Regions from separate parts of the Streptomyces sp. NPDC055189 genome, predicted to be linked through region 2. Evidence: riboswitches for the same ligand, from Rfam matches in the RefSeq annotation. Region 2 holds a riboswitch; each other region holds the start of a gene.

Region 1 (6,668 bases), on a different contig from region 2:
GGTGGACGAACCAGAGGACCGAGTTCGCGATCCCGTTGTACGCGTCGGCGTGGACCCCCTCGTGCGAACCCGCGTCGATGTCCAGCATCCGTACGCCGGGCTCGCCGACCCCGCGTCGTACCGCCTCCCGGTCGCCGTCGCCCAGCGCCGCGCAGACCCACAGGGCGGCCTCGGAGTCGCCGATCGCGCTGAGCCCGGAGACGAGTCCGCCGCCGCCCCGCTTGGCCGTCAGCTCCCCGCTCTCCTCCAGGGAGTACGTGACGGGGCCGCGGTTGGACGCGACGAGGACCTGGGCGGCGGCGTGCTCGGAGACCATGTGCCGAAACCTAGCCCTTCCGGGAAGGGCTCAAACGTACGGCCGGACCGTGACGGACCCGGCCGTATACGTTCGGGGACAGGGGGCCTGTGGGGACAGGGGACCTAGTCCCGTCTGCTCCGTGCCGCGGCCACCGCGAGCGCGCCCAGCACGCACAGGGAGATCGCGAGGCCCGCGTACAGCATCGTGTCCGAGTCGCTGCCGCTCTTGGCCAGCTCACCGCGGACGCTCTGCTGCTCGTCCGCGGGGCCGAGCTCGGCGCGGTCGATGGTTCTGACGTTCCCGTACGACGGCGACGCCTCGTGCCGCGCCTCCGCGCCGACCGCAGGCACGGCTGCGGCACCGAGCATCGCCGCCATGAGGCCAGCCGTGGCCATGGTCATGCCACCGTTACGTCGCGTACGTCGCGCGCTTCCCACTGCATGTCTCTGCCACATTTGCCACATAAGTGGGGAATGTAGACAAAATGCCCGGCCTTGAGTGGTTACGCCACGCGGCGGGCCGTGTACTCCGCGATGCCGGACATCGGCGGACGCTCCTCCGTGTCGACCGGATGGGTCCGCGGCTCGAACCCCTGCTCGCCCCGTTCGAACTGTATGAGCTCGGGGCGTACGAGGTGGCCGCGCGCGAGGCGCAGCTGTGCCGTCCGGTAGATCGCCGCGGCCATCCTGCCGAGCGCCTGCCCGTCCTGGTGCCGGTGCTTGCGCACCCCGACGTCGACCTGCGCGAGCGCGTCCAGGCCCACGGTGTGCAGCGCGTCCACCAGCAGACCCAGCTCCACCCCGTAGCCGACGGGGAACGGGAGGCGCTCCAGGAGTGATCTGCGCGCCGCGTACTCGCCGCCCAACGGCTGTACGAACCCCGCGAGTTGGGGCCAGTGCATGTTGAGCAGCGGGCGCGCCATCAGCTCGGTGACCCGGCCGCCCTGATCGTCGGTTCCGGCCAGCGGACGGTCGTACATCGCCTTCACGAAGTCCACGTCGGGCTCCGTCAGGAGCGGGCCGACGATCCCCGTCACGAAGTCCGCCGAGAACTCCCTCAGGTCCGCGTCGACGAACGCGACGATGTCGCCGCCGGTCACCAGGAGCGAGCGCCACAGGACCTCGCCCTTGCCGGGCACGGCCGGGATGCGCGGCAGGATCTCGTCCCGGTGCACGACCCGCGCGCCCGCCGCCCGGGCGACCTCCGCCGTGCGGTCCGCGGAGCCGGAGTCGATCACCACGAGCTCGTCGACGAGAGCGGTCTCCTCGACCAGCTCGCGGCGGATCTCGGCGACGATCTCGCCGACCGTCTCCTCCTCGTCGAGCGCGGGCAGGACGACACTCACCGAGGCTCCCGACGCCCGTTTGGCGGCGACGAGCGCGCTGAGCGGACGGTCGGCAACCGACCAGGAACGCCTGGTCAGCCAGCGCTCGGCCTCTTCCAGCACGGGGGGCTCCTCCTGTGTGTGGCCTACATGTGATCCATCTCGCGGTGCGGACGACTATCTCAAGGGTCCAGGCCGTCGGTTACAGTCTTGAACAACGCCGATGACCATCGCATGCCGGGGTCATCGCGCAATAAACGCCCCGGGCCCCTGAAGCCCGGCGCCATACCGCTCATCCAGAGGGGCAGAGGGATACGGCCCGTTGAAGCCCCGGCAACCATCCCGCCGACCGCGCACGCGAGGTCTCGGTGGGGAAGGTGCCAATTCCGTCTCGCGGTGAGATTCGCCGCGGGGAAGATGAGGAGAAAGGGCCTCGCCTCCATGGCTGCGCAGACTGTCGCAACGAACGACACCACCCCTTCGACCACGGGTTCCGTGGATCTCGGTCCCGCTTCGGGCCTTTCCTGCCGCGAGTGCGGTGAGCTCTACGCCCTCGGCCCGATCTTCGCCTGCCAGGCCTGTTTCGGCCCGCTCGAAGTCGCGTACGACCTGCCGACGGGTGACCCCGAGGCACTCCGCAAGCAGATCGAGTCCGGCCCGGACAACATCTGGCGCTACGCCCCTCTCCTGCCCGTCCCGGCGGACGTCGCCGAGAAGCCCAACATCAACCCTGGTTGGACCAAGCTCGTCAAGGCCGACAACCTCGCCCGCGAGCTCGGCGTCGAGCAGGGCAAGCTGTTCGTCAAGGACGACTCGGGCAACCCGACGCACTCCTTCAAGGACCGCGTCGTGGCGCAGGCCATCGAGGCCGCCCGCGCCTTTGGCTTCACCACGCTCTCCTGCTCCTCCACCGGCAACCTCGCGGGCGCCGTCGGTGCCGCCGCGGCCCGCGCCGGCTTCCGCTCCTGCGTGTTCATCCCGCACGACCTGGAGCAGGGCAAGGTCGTCATGGCTGCGGTGTACGGCGGCGAGCTCGTCGGCATCGAGGGCAACTACGACGACGTGAACCGCTTCTGCTCCGAGCTCATCGGCGACCCGCTGGGCGAGGGCTGGGGCTTCGTGAACGTGAACCTGCGGCCGTACTACGGAGAGGGTTCCAAGACCCTGGCGTACGAGATCTGCGAGCAGCTCGGCTGGCAGCTGCCGGACCAGCTGGTCATCCCGATCGCCTCGGGCTCGCAGCTCACGAAGATCGACAAGGGTCTCAAGGAGCTCATCAAGCTGGGGCTCGTGGAGGACAAGCCGTACAAGATCTTCGGTGCGCAGGCCGAGGGCTGTTCGCCGGTGTCCACCGCCTTCAAGGCCGGGCACGACGTCGTCCGCCCGCAGAAGCCGAACACCATCGCCAAGTCGCTTGCCATCGGCAACCCCGCCGACGGGCCGTACGTGCTCGACATCGCGCGTCGTACCGGTGGGGCCGTCGAGGACGTGAACGACGAGCAGGTCGTCGACGCGATCAAGCTGCTTGCCCGGACCGAGGGGATCTTCGCGGAGACCGCGGGCGGGGTGACCGTGGGCGTCACCAAGAAGCTGATCGACGCGGGGCTCATCGATCCCACCCTGACCACGGTGGTGCTGAACACGGGTGACGGGCTCAAGACTCTTGACGCTGTTGCCGAGACGTCTCAGGCGACCGCCACGATCAAGCCCAGCCTTGACGCGTTTCGCGCCGCGGGTCTTGCCGGTTAATCGCCGCAGGGCCTGAGCCTTCTTTCCGTCTGCGGACCGTCGTGGCTGGTCGCGCAGTTCCCCGCGCCCCTGAAGGGGCCCCACGCACCCCGAGGTGAATCCATGAGCGTGAACGTTCGTATCCCCACCATTCTTCGCACCTACACCGGCGGTCAGTCCGAGGTCGCCGCCGAGGGGGCGAACCTCTCCGAGGTCATCGCCGACCTGGAGAAGAACCACGCCGGCATCGCGGCGCGCGTCCTGGACGACCAGGGCAAGCTGCGGCGCTTCGTGAACGTCTACGTGAACGACGACGACGTCCGCTTCGAGCAGGGTCTGGAGACCGCTACGCCGGACGGCGCGGGCATCTCGATCATTCCTGCCGTCGCCGGTGGTTGATCCTTTAAGGAAATACCCTGCGTAATCGGAAATGCCCCCTCTGCGAGAGAAGCGGAGGGGGCAATTCTATGTGGTTGAGCGCGGTACAGTTGGGAAGCGAGCTTCCCCGTTTGTGCCGAGCGCATATACGAAGTCGCCCTGAGGGCGACAAGAAGTAGCCAAAGTGCACTGCCCATTTGCCCCTCTCGTGGCATTTGTCTGGCCCGACTTGCCCTGAACTCCGGTAAATCCTCCGCATATTTCCGATCACGCGTGCCCAGAATTCTCGTCTGATTGACCTGTTGCAGAGGGCAGTTGGACAGATACATTCAGCCGCGGTCGACGCGTTCCGGCGCACGCCTCCACAACCCATTGGGGGGGTGAGGTCTGACCCGGGTCCGCGAAGTGCGGGTCCGTGCAAGGGCCAGTAATAGGGGAGTTAGGCATGGCTCAGGGCACCGTCAAGTGGTTCAACGCGGAGAAGGGGTACGGCTTCATCGCGGTCGACGGTGGTGCGGATGTTTTCGTCCACTACAGCGCGATTCAGATGGACGGCTACCGCACCCTTGAAGAAGGTCAGCGAGTTGAGTTCGAGATCTCGCAGGGCCAGAAGGGTCCGCAGGCGGACATGGTCAAGCTCGCCGTCTGATCTCGGCGCGATCGGCCAGCGACTTAGCGAGTGACGAAGGGCCCGTATCCCGACAGGGGTACGGGCCCCTCGTGCGTCCTGTGTTCGCCGCGCCCCGCGCCCCTGGACGCGCGCCCCCTCGTGCGTCCGGGATCCATGAGAGGCGCTTGCACTCGTAGGGGTCGAGTGCTAATCATTGGGCTTAGCACTCTCCGAGTGAGAGTGACAGAACTTGGATCGGGTCGGTGAGGCCCGCAGGCCGGGTGGGGCAAGGAACCACAAGGCTTGCAGGCCGTCCGTCGCGGGCACCGATGCGATCCGGAGCATGCCACCCCTGTCCGGGAGGACCACTTCACATGGCCAAGATCATCGCGTTCGACGAGGAGGCACGGCGCGGCCTCGAGCGCGGCATGAACCAGCTCGCCGACGCCGTCAAGGTGACCCTGGGCCCCAAGGGTCGCAACGTCGTCCTCGAGAAGAAGTGGGGTGCCCCCACGATCACCAACGATGGTGTTTCCATCGCCAAGGAGATCGAGCTCGAGGACCCGTACGAGAAGATCGGCGCCGAGCTGGTCAAGGAGGTCGCGAAGAAGACGGACGACGTCGCCGGTGACGGCACGACGACCGCGACCGTCCTGGCGCAGGCGCTGGTCCGCGAGGGCCTGCGCAACGTAGCCGCCGGTGCCAACCCGATGGCCCTCAAGCGCGGCATCGAGAAGGCCGTCGAGGCCGTCTCGGGCGCCCTGCTCGAGCAGGCCAAGGACGTGGAGACCAAGGAGCAGATCGCTTCGACCGCCTCCATCTCCGCCGCCGACACCCAGATCGGCGAGCTCATCGCCGAGGCGATGGACAAGGTCGGCAAGGAAGGCGTCATCACCGTCGAGGAGTCGCAGACCTTCGGGCTCGAGCTTGAGCTCACCGAGGGCATGCGCTTCGACAAGGGCTACATCTCGGCGTACTTCGCCACGGACATGGAGCGTATGGAGGCGTCGCTCGACGACCCGTACATCCTGATCGTGAACTCGAAGATCGCGAACGTGAAGGACCTCCTTCCGCTCCTCGAGAAGGTCATGCAGTCCGGCAAGCCGCTGCTGATCATCGCCGAGGACGTCGAGGGCGAGGCCCTGTCGACCCTGGTCGTCAACAAGATCCGTGGCACCTTCAAGTCCGTCGCCGTCAAGGCGCCCGGCTTCGGTGACCGCCGCAAGGCCATGCTCGGCGACATCGCCATCCTCACCGGTGGCACCGTCATCTCCGAGGAGGTCGGCCTCAAGCTGGAGAACGCCGGTCTCGACCTGCTCGGCCGTGCCCGCAAGGTCGTCATCACCAAGGACGAGACCACGATCGTCGACGGCTCCGGTGAGAGCGACCAGGTCCAGGGTCGCGTCAACCAGATCCGCGCCGAGATCGAGAACTCGGACAGCGACTACGACCGCGAGAAGCTGCAGGAGCGCCTGGCGAAGCTCGCCGGCGGTGTTGCGGTCATCAAGGCCGGTGCCGCGACCGAGGTCGAGCTCAAGGAGCGCAAGCACCGCATCGAGGACGCCGTTCGCAACGCGAAGGCGGCCGTCGAAGAGGGCATCGTCGCCGGTGGTGGCGTGGCGCTGCTGCAGGCCGCCGCCGTCTTCGAGAAGCTGGAGCTCGAGGGTGACGAGGCGACCGGCGCCAACGCCGTGAAGCTCGCCCTGGAGGCCCCGCTCAAGCAGATCGCCGTCAACGGCGGCCTTGAGGGCGGCGTCGTCGTCGAGAAGGTCCGCAACCTCACCGTCGGCCACGGCCTCAACGCCGCGACCGGTGAGTACGTCGACATGATCGCCGAGGGCATCCTCGACCCGGCGAAGGTCACGCGCTCTGCCCTGCAGAACGCCGCGTCCATCGCCGCGCTGTTCCTCACCACCGAGGCCGTCATCGCCGACAAGCCGGAGAAGGCGGGCGCTGCCCCGGCCGGCGGCGGCATGCCGGGCGGTGACATGGACTTCTGATCGACCTCTGGTCGATCGACGTCCCGTACGTACCGAGGGCGGCACTCCTTCTCACGAAGGGGTGCCGCCCTCGGGCGTTGCCAGGGCGTAGGCGATGCCGTCGTCGAGGTCGGCCTCCAGGCCCATGCGGAACGCGGCTTCGTACGCCGGGTCGCCGATGGCCTCGCGGCTCCGGTGCTCGCTGGCCCGGCGGGCGGCCACGAGGTCCACATTTCCCATCCGCGCGCCACCGACGGAGCGCCACAGGACATCGGAAATACCGAGTAGCCGCGCGGCCTGCTCGGGATCGTCCATGGCCGAGGTCAGCGTGTCGACGCTCAGGGCGGCACC
Region 2 (6,668 bases):
ACCTCCCGGGAGAGTTCCTCCGCCTCGGCGTCGGTGTCCCCGAGGACGAACGTCGCCGCGGGCAGGATGAGCAGCTGGTCGTGCGTGCGCCCGTGGCGGGCGAGGCGCCCCTTGACGTCCGTGTAGAACGCCTGGCCTTCCTTGAGCGTGCTGTACCTGCTGAAGATCGCGTCCGCGCCTTCGGCGGCGAACTCGCGCCCCTCCTCGGAGTCGCCGGCCTGGAAGATCACCGGTCGCCCCTGGGGGCTGCGCGGGACGTTGAACTGCCCCTGGATGTCGAAGTGCTGCCCCTGGTGGACGAAGGCTCCCGCCTTGGCGTCGTGCAGGAAGGTGCCGCTCTCCCGGTCGGCGGCGATCTCGTCGCCGCGCCAGGAGTCGAAGAGTTCGCCCGCCGTGCTGAGGAATTCCTTCGCCCTGGAGTACCGCTCCTCCTGCGGGAGGAATCCGCCGCGGCGGAAGTTCTCGCCGGTGAAGGCGTCCCAGGAGGTCACTACGTTCCAGGCGGCGCGCCCGCCGGAGAGGTGGTCGAGGCTGGCGAACTGGCGGGCCACTTCATAGGGCTCGTTGAAGGTGGAGTTGATGGTGCCCGTCAGGCCGAGGCGCTCGGTGACGGCGGCGAGCGCAGTGAGTACGGCGAAGGTGTCGGGCCGGCCGACGACGTCCAAGTCGTAGATCTGTCCGCCCTGTTCGCGCAGCCGCAGGCCCTCGGCGAGGAACAGGAAGTCGAATTTGGCGCGCTCGGCGGTGCGTGCGAAGTGCGCGAAGGAGCTGAACTCGATGTGGCTTCCGGCTTCGGGGTCGCTCCATACGGTGGTGTTGTTGACGCCGGGGAAGTGCGCCGCGAGGTGGATCTGCTTGAGCGGCTTGTCCGGTGACTTGCTCATGTCGGGATTCCTTCCGGCTCAGGCGGTGGCGGCGTAGCGGTTCGCGGGGCGAGCGAGGCCGAGGAGGCCGCGCAGGGTGTCGGCCTCGTACGCGTGCCGGAAGGCGCCGCGGCGCTGGAGTTCGGGCACCAGACCCCGGGTGATCGCCGGGAGGTCGTGCCCGACGACGGCGGGGCGCAGCCGGAATCCGGTGAGCCCCGACTCGCCCAACTCCTGCAACAGATCTGCCAGTTGCACGGGCGTGCCGGTGAAGACGCGCGCGTCGCTGGTGTACGGGTGACCGGCGAGGGCGTCCAGCCGCTCCCGGCGTGCCGCGGCGGCGGCCGGGTCGTCGTCGAGGAACACCACCAGGTCGCCGAAGAGGTGCAGGCGCTCGCCGGTGCGCCCGGCCGCGTCCTGCTCGGCGCGGACCGCGGCAACGATGGCGCGGGCGTGCCCGGCGTCGCGCGGGGTGACGTATCCGATGTCGGCGGAGCGGCCCAGGAGCCGGAACGGGGCCTCGGTCGGGGTCTCGTGGGCGAGCGCGCTGACCACGGGCAGCCCCTGCGGTGGCCGGGGCGTGATCGAGGGGCCCTTGACGCTGAAGTGCTTGGACTCGAAGTCGATGTAGTGCAGCTTGTCGCGGTCGATGAAGCGGCCGGTGGCGACGTCCCGGATCTCCGCGTCGTCCTCCCAGCTGTCCCAGAGCCGGCGCACGGCTTCCACGTAGTCGGCCGCCTCGTCGAAGAGGTCGAGGGTCAACTCCCGTACGTCCGGCCTGCCGAGGTCCTCGACGGCGTCGAGGGCGGGAAGCGTGCGGCGTCCGAAGTGCGCGGCCTCGTTGCGGCGCGCGGACACCTGGACCCGTACACCCGCGCGGCCCGTGCTCACGTAGTCCAGCGTGGCGATCGCCTTGGATATGTGGAAGGGCTCCGTGTGGGTGGTCACCACGGTCGGCACGAGGCCGATGTGGCGGGTCAGGGGGGCGACACGGGCGGCGATGAGGACGGCGTCGAGCCGTCCGCGCACCTGGTCGGTGCGTCCGTCGGGTTCGGTGAAGTGCGAGGACTGGAGCCCGAGCCCGTCCTCGATCGTCACGAAGTCAAGCAGTCCGTGTTCGGCCTCGGTGACCAGGTCGGTCCAGTATCCGGCGGTCAGCAACTCCGCGGGCCGGGCCACCGGTTCACGCCAGGCGGCCGGGTGCCAGCCCGCGCCGTCCAGCGCGACGGCGAGGTGGAGCGGGGCAGAGGGAGTAGACGAAGGTGACGAATGGGGCAAAGAAGGTGATGACGACACGAAAGGTGTGCCTTCCTGATCGACCGTACGAGATCACCGGCCCCTCGGCTCCGAGGGTGCGGCGGCGGGGTGACGGGTCAGGAACAACAGAGCGCGCCGGCGACGCGCTGCAGATCGATGTGCGGCCGGGAGTACAGATGCACCCGCGGGCTCGGCGCGATCACCTTGACACGGGGTGCGGACGACGCGGACAACATGGGCGGTGCCACTGGCACGTCCCCCACCTCCGCCCTTCCGGCCCGGCGGGCCGGGGGCCTCGCCGGTCTCGCGCTTGCGGAGCCCTGATCGGGCCCGCCTGGTCCTCACCTGGAGCACCCCGCCGCGTGGGAGGGTTGCCGGTCAGCAAGCCAGGGCTTGACGCTGACACTCGTAACCTGCTCGGGACGTTACGTGAGGCCGGAGCGGTGCGCAACGCCCGTGGATCATGGGCGTGCTCACATCTCCGTACGTGCCTCGCCGTCCGTCTCTCCCAGGCACAACCGCCGGGCCCCGCCTTCTGTTCCGCTTCCCGGCCACGAGTTCTCCCGCCTTCTTGACGGCGCCGGGCACCCGGACCCAGACTTCCCGAGACGGTCACGATTGTCAGCGCCCGCCCGGCAGGGTTCCTGCCCGAGCAGGTCATCGGCCCCGGCCCGCTGGCAGGCAACCCTTCCTCCGCGACGGGGTGCCCCGGGTGACGACCGGGTCCCGCCGCGGCGGCGGGGCAAGCGCGGCCCCGGATGCAACGGGCCTCGACGGCAGGGCTGGTGGACATGTCCAGGGCGGTCGGTGAGAGGAACAGCAGTCGGCGCCCTCTCCTGTCCACGCCCCGGCCCCGGCCCCGCGTCCTGACCAGACGTCTGCACATCGACCTGCTGCGCGTGTGCAGCGCATCGGTTCCAGCCGTCTGACGTCCACGCGGAAGACCTGACGTCCGCGTGGACGGGACGTACCACGAGACGCACACGGAGACGAAGCGTCATCGCTGCTGCCCTCTGAGGGCCTCCGAGGCCCTCTGAGGGCACGAAACACCCTCTCCCCCGCTGTGCCACCGTCGCCGAGCGCGCGGTCGGCGCCCCTTCACCTGTCTGGAGAGCCATGCCCGAGATCACGTCGCACCGTTCCCGCCGCCCGGTCCTGGAGGCTTCGCGCTCCCCGCACGGCACGTGCCCCGCCCCGATCCGCAGCCGTATCGGCGCCGACCTCGCCGGCGGCTTCTATCCGGCACCCCACCGCTATCACCTGTATCTCTCGGCCGGATGTCCCCGCTCCCTGTGCGTCTCGATCACCCTCGACCTGCTAGGACTCAGGGACTCGCTCACCACGACGCTCCTGGCACCGGACACCACGGACACCACCGCCGCGCTCGACTCCCTGCGCCGCTTCTACGAGGCCACCGAGTACCACTTCGACGGCCCGCTGACCGTTCCCGCCCTGTGCGACCGGTGGAGCGGGCACGTCGTCAGCAACCACACGCCCGACATTTTGCGCGACCTCGCCTGCCGCCTCGCCGCGCACGGCAACGGCCCGCGCCGCCTCCTGCGCCCGCCGGCCCTCGCGGCACAGATCGACACCTGGCACGATCTCGTCGCCGGCTCCCTGACCCCCGCGGCACTGGACCACCTCAACCGCCGGCTGGCCTTTGGCTCCTGCCTCGTCGGCGATGAACTCACCGCGGCGGACGTCGACTTGTGGGCGAGGCTCGTCCACCTCGCCCCCGACGAAGCCGGGGCCGTGCACGCCTACCCCCACATCCGCGCCTACGTCCGCCGCCTGCACGACCACCCGGCCTTCTACGCCAACCACCCGCGTACCGTCGATCCGGACCGGCGGTCGGACACCCCCGCCTGAAACCGCTCTCCGCGCGCAGCCGGTCTGCGGTGACCCGGGCAGGAGGGGACGGGGCACGGCCGCGGCACGAGTACCGCGGCCGTGCCCGGCGTTTCACCAGATCCGGACGCGCTCCGCACGGTCCAGCCAGAGCCCGTCGCCCTCCGCCGTCTCGAACGCCTCGTGGAACTCGTCGAGGTTGCGCACGATGTTCGCCCGGAACTCGGGCGGCGAGTGCGGGTCGATGGTGAGGTACTGCTGCTCCTGCTCCTTGCGGCGCTTGGTGCGCCAGCAGTAGGCCCAGTTCATGAACAGCCGCTGGGAGCCGGTCAGGCCGTCGCTCGTCGGCATCGGGGCGCCGTCGAGCGCGATGCGGTAGGCCGTGTGCCCGATGGTCAGACCGCCCAGGTCGCCGATGTTCTCGCCCACCGTCAGCGAGCCGTTGACGAACTCGTCGGGGAGGTTGCGCGGCGAGAAGGCGTCGTACTGCTTGACCAGCGCCTTCGACTTGGCCTCGAACGCGGTCTTGTCGTCCGCGGTCCACCAGTCGTTGAGGTTGCCCGCGCCGTCGTACTGCGCGCCCTGGTCGTCGAAGCCGTGGCCGATCTCGTGGCCGATGACCGAGCCGATGCCGCCGTAGTTCTCGGCCGGGTCGGCGTCGGGCGAGAAGAACGGCTTCTGCAGGATGCCGGCGGGGAAGCAGATCTCGTTCGTGCCCGGGTTGTAGTACGCGTTGACCGTCTGCGGCAGCATGAACCACTCGTCGCGGTCGACCGGCGCGCCGATCTTGGCCAGTTGCCGGTCGGACTCGAAGGCGTCCGCCGCGTGCGCGTTGCCGAGCAGGTCGTCGCCGGAGACCTCCAGGGCCGAGTAGTCGCGGAAGGTGTCCGGGTAGCCGATCTTGGGACGGAAGGTGGCGAGCTTCTCGTACGCGCGCTCCTTCGTCTCGTCCGTCATCCAGTCCAGACGGGCGATCGACTGGCGGTAGGCCTCCAGGAGGTTGGCGACGAGGTCGTCCATCATCGCCTTGGAGCTCGGCGGGAAGTGCCGCGCCACGTACTCCTTGCCAACGGCCTCGCCGATGGAGCCCTCGACGAACGCGACCGCCCGCTTCCACCGGGCGCGCAGCTCCGGAGTGCCGTTGAGGGTGCGGCCGTAGAACTCGAAGTTGTTCTGCACGAACGCGTCCGTGAGGTAGGGCGCGCACGAGCGGAGCACCCTGACCAGCGCCCAGTCCTTCCACTGCTCGATCGGCACCTCGTCAAGGACCGCGGACAGGTGACGGAAGTAGGACGGCTGGCGGACGCACGTCTCGGCGATGGTGGCTTCCGAGCCGCCGAGCCCCTCGGCATAGCCGCGCCAGTCGAAGTGCGGGGCCAGGGTGGCCAGTTCGTGCAGCGTGAGGAGGTTGTAGGTCTTCTGCACGTCACGCGTCTCGGCCCGCTCCCAGTGACCGGCGGCAAGCCGTGTCTCCAGGGCGAGCACCGTCTGCGCGGCCTCGGCGGGCGAGGCATGCTTCCCGAGCGTGAGCAGCTCGGTGAGGTAGGCGAGGTACTTCTCGCGGATGTCGGCGAACTTCTCTTCGCGGTAGTACGACTCGTCGGGCAGGCCGAGCCCGCCCTGCAGGACGTTGAAGAGGTAGCGGTCGGAGTCGCGGTCGTCCGAGTCGATGTAGGAGCCGAACAGACCGGAGCCGCCGGTCCGCTCGAAGCGGCCGAGGAACGCCGCGAGCTCCCTGGTGTCCCGCAGCCCCGCGACGGCGTCGATCAGGGGCTGCGCGGGGGCGAGCCCGCGGGCGGCGATCGCCTCCTCGTCCATGAAGGAGGCGTACAGCGTGGCGATCTTGCGCGCGTCATCCGAGCCGGCGCCGTCCGACGCCAGCTCCTGGATGATCACCTTCACTTGTTCCTCGGCCGTGTCGACCAACTGCACGAAGGGGCCCCAGCTGGAGCGATCCTCGGGGATCGCCTCGGTCTGGAGCCAGTGACCGTTGACGTGGCCGAACAGGTCGTCCTGGGGTCGGATCTCGGGGTTCATGCCCGCGCGGGCGTCATCCAGCATGCTCATTCACGCACCCTACGCGGACACCGTGCCCGAGCACGATCGGCTTACGACCCCGGCCCGACCTCAGCTAGCGACGTACTCCCGCAGATGCTGCGCCGTCACGGTCCGCGCCTCGGCCACCAGGGTCGCGGGCGTGCCGGTGAACACCACCTGACCGCCGTCGTGGCCGCCGCCTGGCCCCAGGTCGATGATCCAGTCGGCGTGCGCCATCACCGCTTGGTGGTGCTCGATGACGACCACCGAGTTGCCGTCGTCCACGAGCCGGTCCAGGAGCGCGAGCAGCTTGTCCACGTCGGCCAGGTGCAGTCCGGTCGTCGGTTCGTCCAGGACGTACGTCGACGACTTCTCGGCCATGTGGATGGCGAGCTTGAGGCGCTGGCGTTCACCGCCGGAGAGGGTGTTGAGGGGCTGGCCGAGCCGCAGATAGCCGAGCCCGACGTCGCTGAGGCGGCCGAGGACGGCGTGCGCCTGGCCGGAGGGGAAGAAGTCGAGCGCCTCGGCGACCGGCATGCCGAGTACCTCGCTGATGTTCTTGCCGCGCAGCCGGTAGGTCAGGACCTCGGCGGTGAACCGCTCGCCCTCGCACGCCTCGCAGACGGACGCGACCCCGGGCATCATCGCCAGGTCGGTGTAGAT
Region 3 (6,668 bases), on a different contig from region 2:
CGTCAAGGCGCGGGCGCTCGGCGACCGCGACTGGAAGCTGGCCGAAGTGGCCGAGGGCGAGACCGCCCTGGACCCCCAGCGCATCACCCAGGCGATGGTCCAGCTCGCCCAGAACGCCGTCCAGCACACCGTCCCCGGCCGGCGCATCGGCATCGGCTCGCGCACCGCGGCGGGCCGGATCGAGTTGTACGTCGCCGACAGCGGACCCGGCGTCCAGGCGCAGGACGCCGCGGTGATCTTCGAGCGGTTCCGGCGGGGCACCGCGCGCCGCGGCTCCCGGGCCACCGGCGCCGGCCTCGGCCTCGCCATCGTGCGCGCGATCGCCGAAGGACACGGAGGGCAGGTCGAGCTGCGGCCCACGGAAGGCGGCGGCGCCACCTTCGTCCTCGTACTGCGAGAAGTACTGCGAGAACAGGAACCAGGACTGCCATGAACCGGATTCTCATCGTCGAGGACGAGGAGCGCATCGCCTCCTTCGTCGAGAAGGGCCTGCGCGCCAACGGCTTCACCACCACCGCGGTCGGCGACGGCGACGCGGCCTACGACTACGCCCTGACCGGCGGCTTCGACCTGGTCGTCCTGGACATCGGGCTGCCCGGCAAGGACGGCTTCACGGTCCTGCGGCAGCTGCGCGAGGCCCGGGTGAGCACACCGGTCATCGTGCTCACGGCGCGCGACTCGGTCCGGGACACGGTGGCGGGTCTGGAGGGCGGCGCGGACGACTGGATGACCAAGCCGTTCCGCTTCGAGGAACTGCTCGCGCGGGTGCGCCTGCGGCTGCGTACGGCGGCGGGGGCGCCGGAGGTGACGGTCCTTCGCAGCGGAGAGCTGACGCTGGACCTGCGCACGCGCAGGGCGCGTTCGGGCGAGCGGACCGTGGATCTGACCGCACGTGAGTTCGTGCTGCTCGAACTCTTCCTGCGCCATCCGGGCCAGGTGCTCTCGCGGGAGCAGATCCTGTCGCACGTGTGGGGCTACGACTTCGACCCCGGTTCGAACATCGTGGACGTGTACGTACGGGCGCTGCGCAAGAAGCTGGGCGCCGAGCGGGTGGAGACGGTGCGCGGGATGGGCTACCGGCTGCCGGGATGACGACCGGTATGCCGCGCCGTGGGTGAAATTCCTTTCATCAACGGCTCATTGAGGCCTCACGGCCGGGCCCGAGGCTCGTCGTGTGACCCTGAATCTCCGCCAAGCCGTCACCCTGTGCATCGCGCTCAGCCTGTGCGCGCTGCTCCTGGTGCCCGGCAACTTCCCCGGCCTGAGCGGCGACGCACGCCTGACCCTCGGCGTGTTCGCCCTGGCGACCTGTGCGTGGATCGGTACGCCGATCGACGACACGTACATCGCGCTCGGCGCCGGGCTCGCGCTCACCGCGACCGGGGTGATCAGCAGCGACACGCTCTTCGGGACCCTCGGTGACGAGACGGTCTGGCTGCTGATCTGCGCCTTCGTGCTCGCGGCGGCGGTGGCCCGCAGCGGTCTCGCGGGCCGGGCGGCGGCCTTTCTCGTCAGCGGAGCGCGCACCGTACGGCAGTTGACGCATCTGACCACGGCCGCCCTGGTCGTGACGGCGTTCGCGGTGCCCGCCACGTCGGGCCGCGCCGCGCTCGCCCTGCCCGTCTTCCTCGCGCTCGCCAAGGTCCTCGCCGACCGCAGGCGCCTGGTGGTGATGCTCGCACTGCTGTTCCCGACGGTGATCCTGCTCTCCGCGGTCGCGACCCTGATCGGCGCGGGCGCCCACCTGATCACGGTGTCCGTGCTGTGGGAGGCCACCGGGGACCGGATCGGCTTCACGCAGTGGATGCTGCTCGGCCTGCCGCTCGCCATCGCCTCGTCCCATCTGGCGGCGGAGGCCGTCCTGCTGACGACGACACGGCGGGCCGACCGCAAGGGCCCCGTCCACATCACCGTCGAGCAGCTCCAAGAGCACAGCGAGCAGCCGGTCACCGGAGCCTGGGAGCCCGCCGAGACCCGCTGCGCCCTGCTCCTCGCCACGGTCGTCGCGCTCTGGTGCAGCGAGCCGCTGCACCAGGTGCCGCCCGCGGTGGTCGCGTTGATCGGCGCGGTCGTCGCGTCATCCCCCGCCCTGGGCACCGTACGTCTGAAGGACGCGCTCAAGACCGTGCCGTGGGCGCTGCTGCTCTTCATGGCGGCGACGATGGCGATGGGGGTCGCGCTCGCCGATTCGGGGGCGGCGAAGTGGCTGGTGGGCGGGGTCCCCCTCGATGTGCCGCCCTGGCTCTTCCTGGCCGTCGTCGTGGCGGTCAGCACGGCCGCGCACCTGGTCCTGCAGTCCCGTTCGGCCCGCTCGTCCGTCCTGGTCCCGCTGGTCGTCGCGGCAGCCGTCGGCGCGGGCGTCAACCCGGTCGCGGCGGCCCTGGCCTCCACGGCGGCCGCCGGCTTCTGTCACACCCTGCCCGCCTCCGCGAAGCCCGTCACGCTCTTCGCCGACATCCCCGGCACCCCCACCTACACCCCGCGCGACCTGCTGCGCCTCTCCGCGGTCCTGGCACCCCTGACCGCCGCCCTCGTCCTGCTCTTCGCCGTCACGCTCTGGCCGCTGCTCGGCGTGCCCGTCCGCTAGTTCCCTCTGCCGTGGAGATCTTCATGCTGACCCGTTTCGCCATCGCCCCCAGCGGCTTCAAGGAGTCCCTGTCCGCGCAGTCCGCGGCCGAGGCCATCGCCGAAGGAGTACGCCGGGTCGTCCCGCACGCCGACACCGACCTGATCCCCCTGGTGGACGGCGGCGAGGGCACCGCCCGCGCCCTGGCCACCACCGGCGGCGGCCGCCTGGTCGCGCTGCCGGCCACCGGTCCCGTCGGCCAGCGGATCGGCACGCACTTCGCGCTGCTCCCGGACGGCACTGCGATCGTCGAGATGGCCGCGGTCGCCGGGCTCTCGCTGGTCCCGCGCGACCTTCGCGACCCCGGTGCCACCACGACGTACGGCGTCGGCGAGCTGATCGGCGCCGCACTGGACGCGGGGGCCCGCCGCATCCTGGTGGGCTGCGGCGACTCCGGCACCTCGGACGGCGGCGCGGGGGCGCTCCAGGCGCTCGGCGCCCGGCTCCTGGACGCGGACGGCTGGGAACTGCCGCGCGGCGGCCGGGAGCTGACCCGCCTGAGCCGCATCGACCCCTCGGGGCTCGACCCCCGTCTGCGAGGCGCCGAGATCCGCGTCGCCTGCAACCCCTTCAACGTCCTGACCGGCGAACGCGGCGTCGCGCGCGTCTTCGGCCCGCAGAAGGGCGCGACTCCGGCGCAGGTCGAACAGCTCGCGTCGGCCCTCGACCGCTGGGCGCACATCCTGACCCGTGACCTGCACGCCGCGACGGACCTCGCCCTCGGCCCCGGAACGGGCGCCTCCGGCGGCCTGGGAGCCGGTCTCGCGGCGCTCGGCGCCCAGCTGCTCCCCCGCTTCGACGTCCTGCTCGACCACCTGGACCTGGACGCACGCCTGGCCCGCGCGGACCTCGTGGTCACCGCGGAGGGCGCCCTCGACCACCAGACGCCGCGCGGCAAGGTCCCCGCCGAAGTGGCACGGCGCGCCAAGCGGTTCGGCCGCCCCGTCCTGGTCCTCGCGGGCACGATCGGCCAGGGCGCACATCACGTACGGGCGGTGGGCGTGGACGCCTACAGCTCGATCCTGCCCGCGCCGGTCTCGCTGACCGAGGCGCTCGGGCGTGGCGGAGAGTTCCTCACCGACGCGACCGAGCGGGCCCTGCGGATGATCGTCCTGGGATCACGCCTGAAGAGGCGGCCCGGGGCTCAGGCGGCGCTGGTGTCCGGCACGCAACGCCCGTCCTCGGTGCGGTAGTTCCAGCGGGCGCCGTCCGCCACGAGCTCCTTGACGGCGCGCACGAAGCGCTCCACGTGCTCGTCCGGGGTGCCGGCGCCGAAGCTGACGCGGATCGCGTTCAGGGACTTCTCGCCGGGCGCGGCCTCGGGGGCACCGCACTCGCCCTGGGTCTGCGGGTCGCTGCCGAGCAGGGTGCGCACCAGCGGGTGGGCGCAGAACAGGCCGTCGCGTACGCCGATGCCGTACTCGGCGGAGAGCGCGGCGGCGAAGTGCGAGCTGTTCCAGCCCTCCACGACGAAGGAGATGACGCCGACGCGCGGCGCGTCGTCGCCGAAGAGCGAGAGCACCTTCACGGCAGGCACCTCGGCGAGGCCCTCGCGGACCTTCGCGATGAGCTGGTTCTCGCGGGCGACGAGCTCGTCGAAGCCCGCCTCGGTCAGCGCCTTGCAGGCGGAGGCGATCGAGTACACGCCGATGACGTTCGGCGAACCGGCCTCGTGCCGCGCGGCGGTGTCGTGCCACTCGACGTCCACGCCGCCGTCCGTGCGCCGCGCGACCTTGCGCGACGCGCCGCCGCCCGCGAGGTACGGCTCGGCCGCCTGCAGCCAGTCGGAGCGGCCCGCGAGGACGCCGGAGCCGAAGGGCGCGTACAGCTTGTGGCCGGAGAAGGCGACCCAGTCGACGTCGAGCTCGCTGATGGAGACGGGGTGGTGGGGGGCGAGCTGCGCGGCGTCCAGGACGATGCGGGCGCCGTGGGCGTGGGCGGCGGCGGACAGCTCCTTGACCGGCCACAGCTCACCGGTGACGTTCGACGCGCCGGTCACGCAGACCAGGGCGGGCCCGTAGGGGTCGCGGTCGGCGAGGGCGCGCTCCAGGGTCTCGACGGCCTGCTCGGCGGTGCGCGGGGCGTTCAGGTACGTCACGCGGGCGTCGCGCCACGGCAGCAGCGAGGCGTGGTGCTCGGTCTCGAAGACGAAGACCTGGCAGTCGGCAGGCAGGGCGGCGGCCAGGAGGTTCAGCGAGTCCGTGGTCGAGCGGGTGAAGACGACCTGGTCGCCCTCGCGGCAGCCGAGGAACTCGGCGACGGTGACGCGGCTGTTCTCGAAGAGGTCGGTGGAGAGCTGCGAGAGGTACCCGGCACCCCGGTGCACGCTGCCGTAGTAGGGCGCGTACGCGGCCACGTCGTCCCACACCCGCTGCAGCGCGGGGGCGCTCGCCGCGTAGTCGAGCGCCGCGTAGGTCACTTCGCCGCCGGTGACGAGCGGCACGGTGACGTCACGGCCGAGGACGGGCAGCGGGGCGGCACAGACGGTCTGATCGGCGACAGCGGTGGTGGCAGACATGGCGAACTCCCGTGGGAAGGCAGGCGAGTTCACTGCAGGGACGCACAGAGGGCGCTGCAGTGACGAAGAGAAAAGGGGGTGCGGAAGAGGGGCCGGAAAGCCCTATCGCATTCGCTTGCTCACGAGACTGCTCCCTTGAGGACCAGGACCCCAGGGTGTTCGCAGGGGTCCGCGCTTGCCATACGCCTTGCTGCGTACGGCCTGGTCTTCACCCGGGGCACCCCGCCACGGACGGAGGGTTGCCGGACAGCGAGCCGGGGCTTAATCGCTGTCACTCATGACCTGTGCAGCATCTTGCCACACCATCTTCCCGGTGCACACCGCAGTCCGGCATCCGGACTGCGGTGTGCGCCACACTCACCTGTTGCTGGCCGCCACCCACCGCTCCAGGGCCTTCTTCGCGGCCCCGGAGTCGATCGACTCGGCCGCCTTCGCGATACCGGCGCCGATCTGCTCCACCAGGGTGCCGTCGCCCGGCGTACGGGCCACCAGGGCCGCCGCCGTGTTCAGGAGCACGGCGTCCCGCACGGGACCGCTCTCGCCGTCCAGGAGGCGCAGGGCCACCTCGGCGTTGTACGAGGCGTCGGCGCCCCGCAGGGCCTCCACGGGGACGAGGTCGATGCCGACGTCCCGCGGGTCGAAGGCCTCCTCGCGCACGGCGCCGTCCCGTACGACCCAGACCCGCGAGGTCGCCGTGGTCGTCAGCTCGTCGAGCCCGTCGTCGCCGCGGAAGACCAGCGAGGAGTGCCCGCGCTCGGCGAAGACCCCGGCCACGATCGGCGCCATCCGCGCGTCGGCGACCCCGACCGCCTGGGCCCGCACCTTGGCCGGGTTGGTGAGCGGGCCCAGGGCGTTGAAGACGGTCCTGATGCCCAACTGGCTGCGCGCCGCGCCGGCGTACCGCAGTGCCGGGTGGAACTTCACGGCGAAGCAGAAGGTGATCCCGGCTTCCTCGACCACCTCGACGACCCGCTTCAGCGGCAGCTCCAGGTTCACCCCGAGCTTCTCCAGGACGTCGGAGGCGCCCGAGGCACTGGAGGCGGCGCGGTTGCCGTGCTTGACGACCTTCGCGCCCGCGCCTGCGGCCACGATCGCGGACATCGTGGAGATGTTGACGGTCTTGGCGCCGTCACCGCCGGTGCCGACGATGTCGACGGTCTGCCCCGGCACCTCGATCACATTGGCGTGCTCGTACATCGTGTGCACGAGGCCGGAGATCTCCTCCACGGTCTCACCCTTGGCCCGAAGCGCGACCATGAAGCCCGCGATCTGCGCGTCGGTCGCCTCGCCCCGCATGATGCGGTCCATGGCCCAGGCGGTGTCCGCGGCGCTCTGGTCGCGGCCCTCGAGCAGACCGTTCAGTACACCGGGCCAGGAACGGGCCGCCGCGGTGTTGCCTCCTGCGGGGGTCACAGCGCTCATCTGCCGCTCCTGGGTTCGTGTCAGACGTAGGACAGGAACACCTTATCCAGCCCGCAGGACGGCAAAGAGCCCCGTCCATGCACTGGATGCATGGGACGGGGC

What was found. A riboswitch is a leader RNA that binds a small molecule or an ion and turns the genes downstream of it on or off. The one in region 2 is predicted to bind S-adenosylmethionine.
Region 1: linked by a shared signal. The riboswitch ahead of thrC (threonine synthase) and the one ahead of ACWFR3_RS21405 (glutathione S-transferase C-terminal domain-containing protein) in region 2 are both predicted to bind S-adenosylmethionine.
Region 3: linked by a shared signal. The riboswitch ahead of ACWFR3_RS27000 (aminotransferase class V-fold PLP-dependent enzyme) and the one ahead of ACWFR3_RS21405 (glutathione S-transferase C-terminal domain-containing protein) in region 2 are both predicted to bind S-adenosylmethionine.

What each region holds. Positions count from the first base shown of each region.
Region 1 covers NZ_JBSGSG010000029.1:1,203-7,870, forward strand. The annotation lists gene ACWFR3_RS21515 (alpha,alpha-trehalose-phosphate synthase (UDP-forming)) at 1-316, opposite strand, end outside; gene ACWFR3_RS21520 (hypothetical protein) at 421-693, opposite strand; gene ACWFR3_RS21525 (glucosyl-3-phosphoglycerate synthase) at 801-1,745, opposite strand; SAM riboswitch class I at 1,912-2,046, shown strand; gene thrC (threonine synthase) at 2,064-3,371, shown strand; gene ACWFR3_RS21535 (MoaD/ThiS family protein) at 3,474-3,749, shown strand; gene ACWFR3_RS21540 (cold-shock protein) at 4,174-4,377, shown strand; gene groL (chaperonin GroEL) at 4,713-6,338, shown strand; gene ACWFR3_RS21550 (ATP-binding protein) at 6,390-6,668, opposite strand, start outside.
Region 2 covers NZ_JBSGSG010000028.1:71,487-78,154, reverse strand. The annotation lists gene ACWFR3_RS21420 (NtaA/DmoA family FMN-dependent monooxygenase) at 1-884, opposite strand, end outside; gene ACWFR3_RS21415 (LLM class flavin-dependent oxidoreductase) at 903-2,141, opposite strand; gene ACWFR3_RS21410 (putative leader peptide) at 2,237-2,356, opposite strand; SAM riboswitch class IV at 2,422-2,534, opposite strand; SAM riboswitch class IV at 2,731-2,875, shown strand; gene ACWFR3_RS21405 (glutathione S-transferase C-terminal domain-containing protein) at 3,237-3,989, shown strand; gene ACWFR3_RS21400 (M13 family metallopeptidase) at 4,083-6,035, opposite strand; gene ACWFR3_RS21395 (ATP-binding cassette domain-containing protein) at 6,096-6,668, opposite strand, start outside.
Region 3 covers NZ_JBSGSG010000043.1:27,199-33,866, reverse strand. The annotation lists gene ACWFR3_RS27020 (ATP-binding protein) at 1-433, shown strand, start outside; gene ACWFR3_RS27015 (response regulator transcription factor) at 430-1,092, shown strand; gene ACWFR3_RS27010 (SLC13 family permease) at 1,175-2,587, shown strand; gene ACWFR3_RS27005 (glycerate kinase family protein) at 2,611-3,819, shown strand; gene ACWFR3_RS27000 (aminotransferase class V-fold PLP-dependent enzyme) at 3,771-5,144, opposite strand; SAM riboswitch class IV at 5,311-5,427, opposite strand; gene trpD (anthranilate phosphoribosyltransferase) at 5,502-6,566, opposite strand.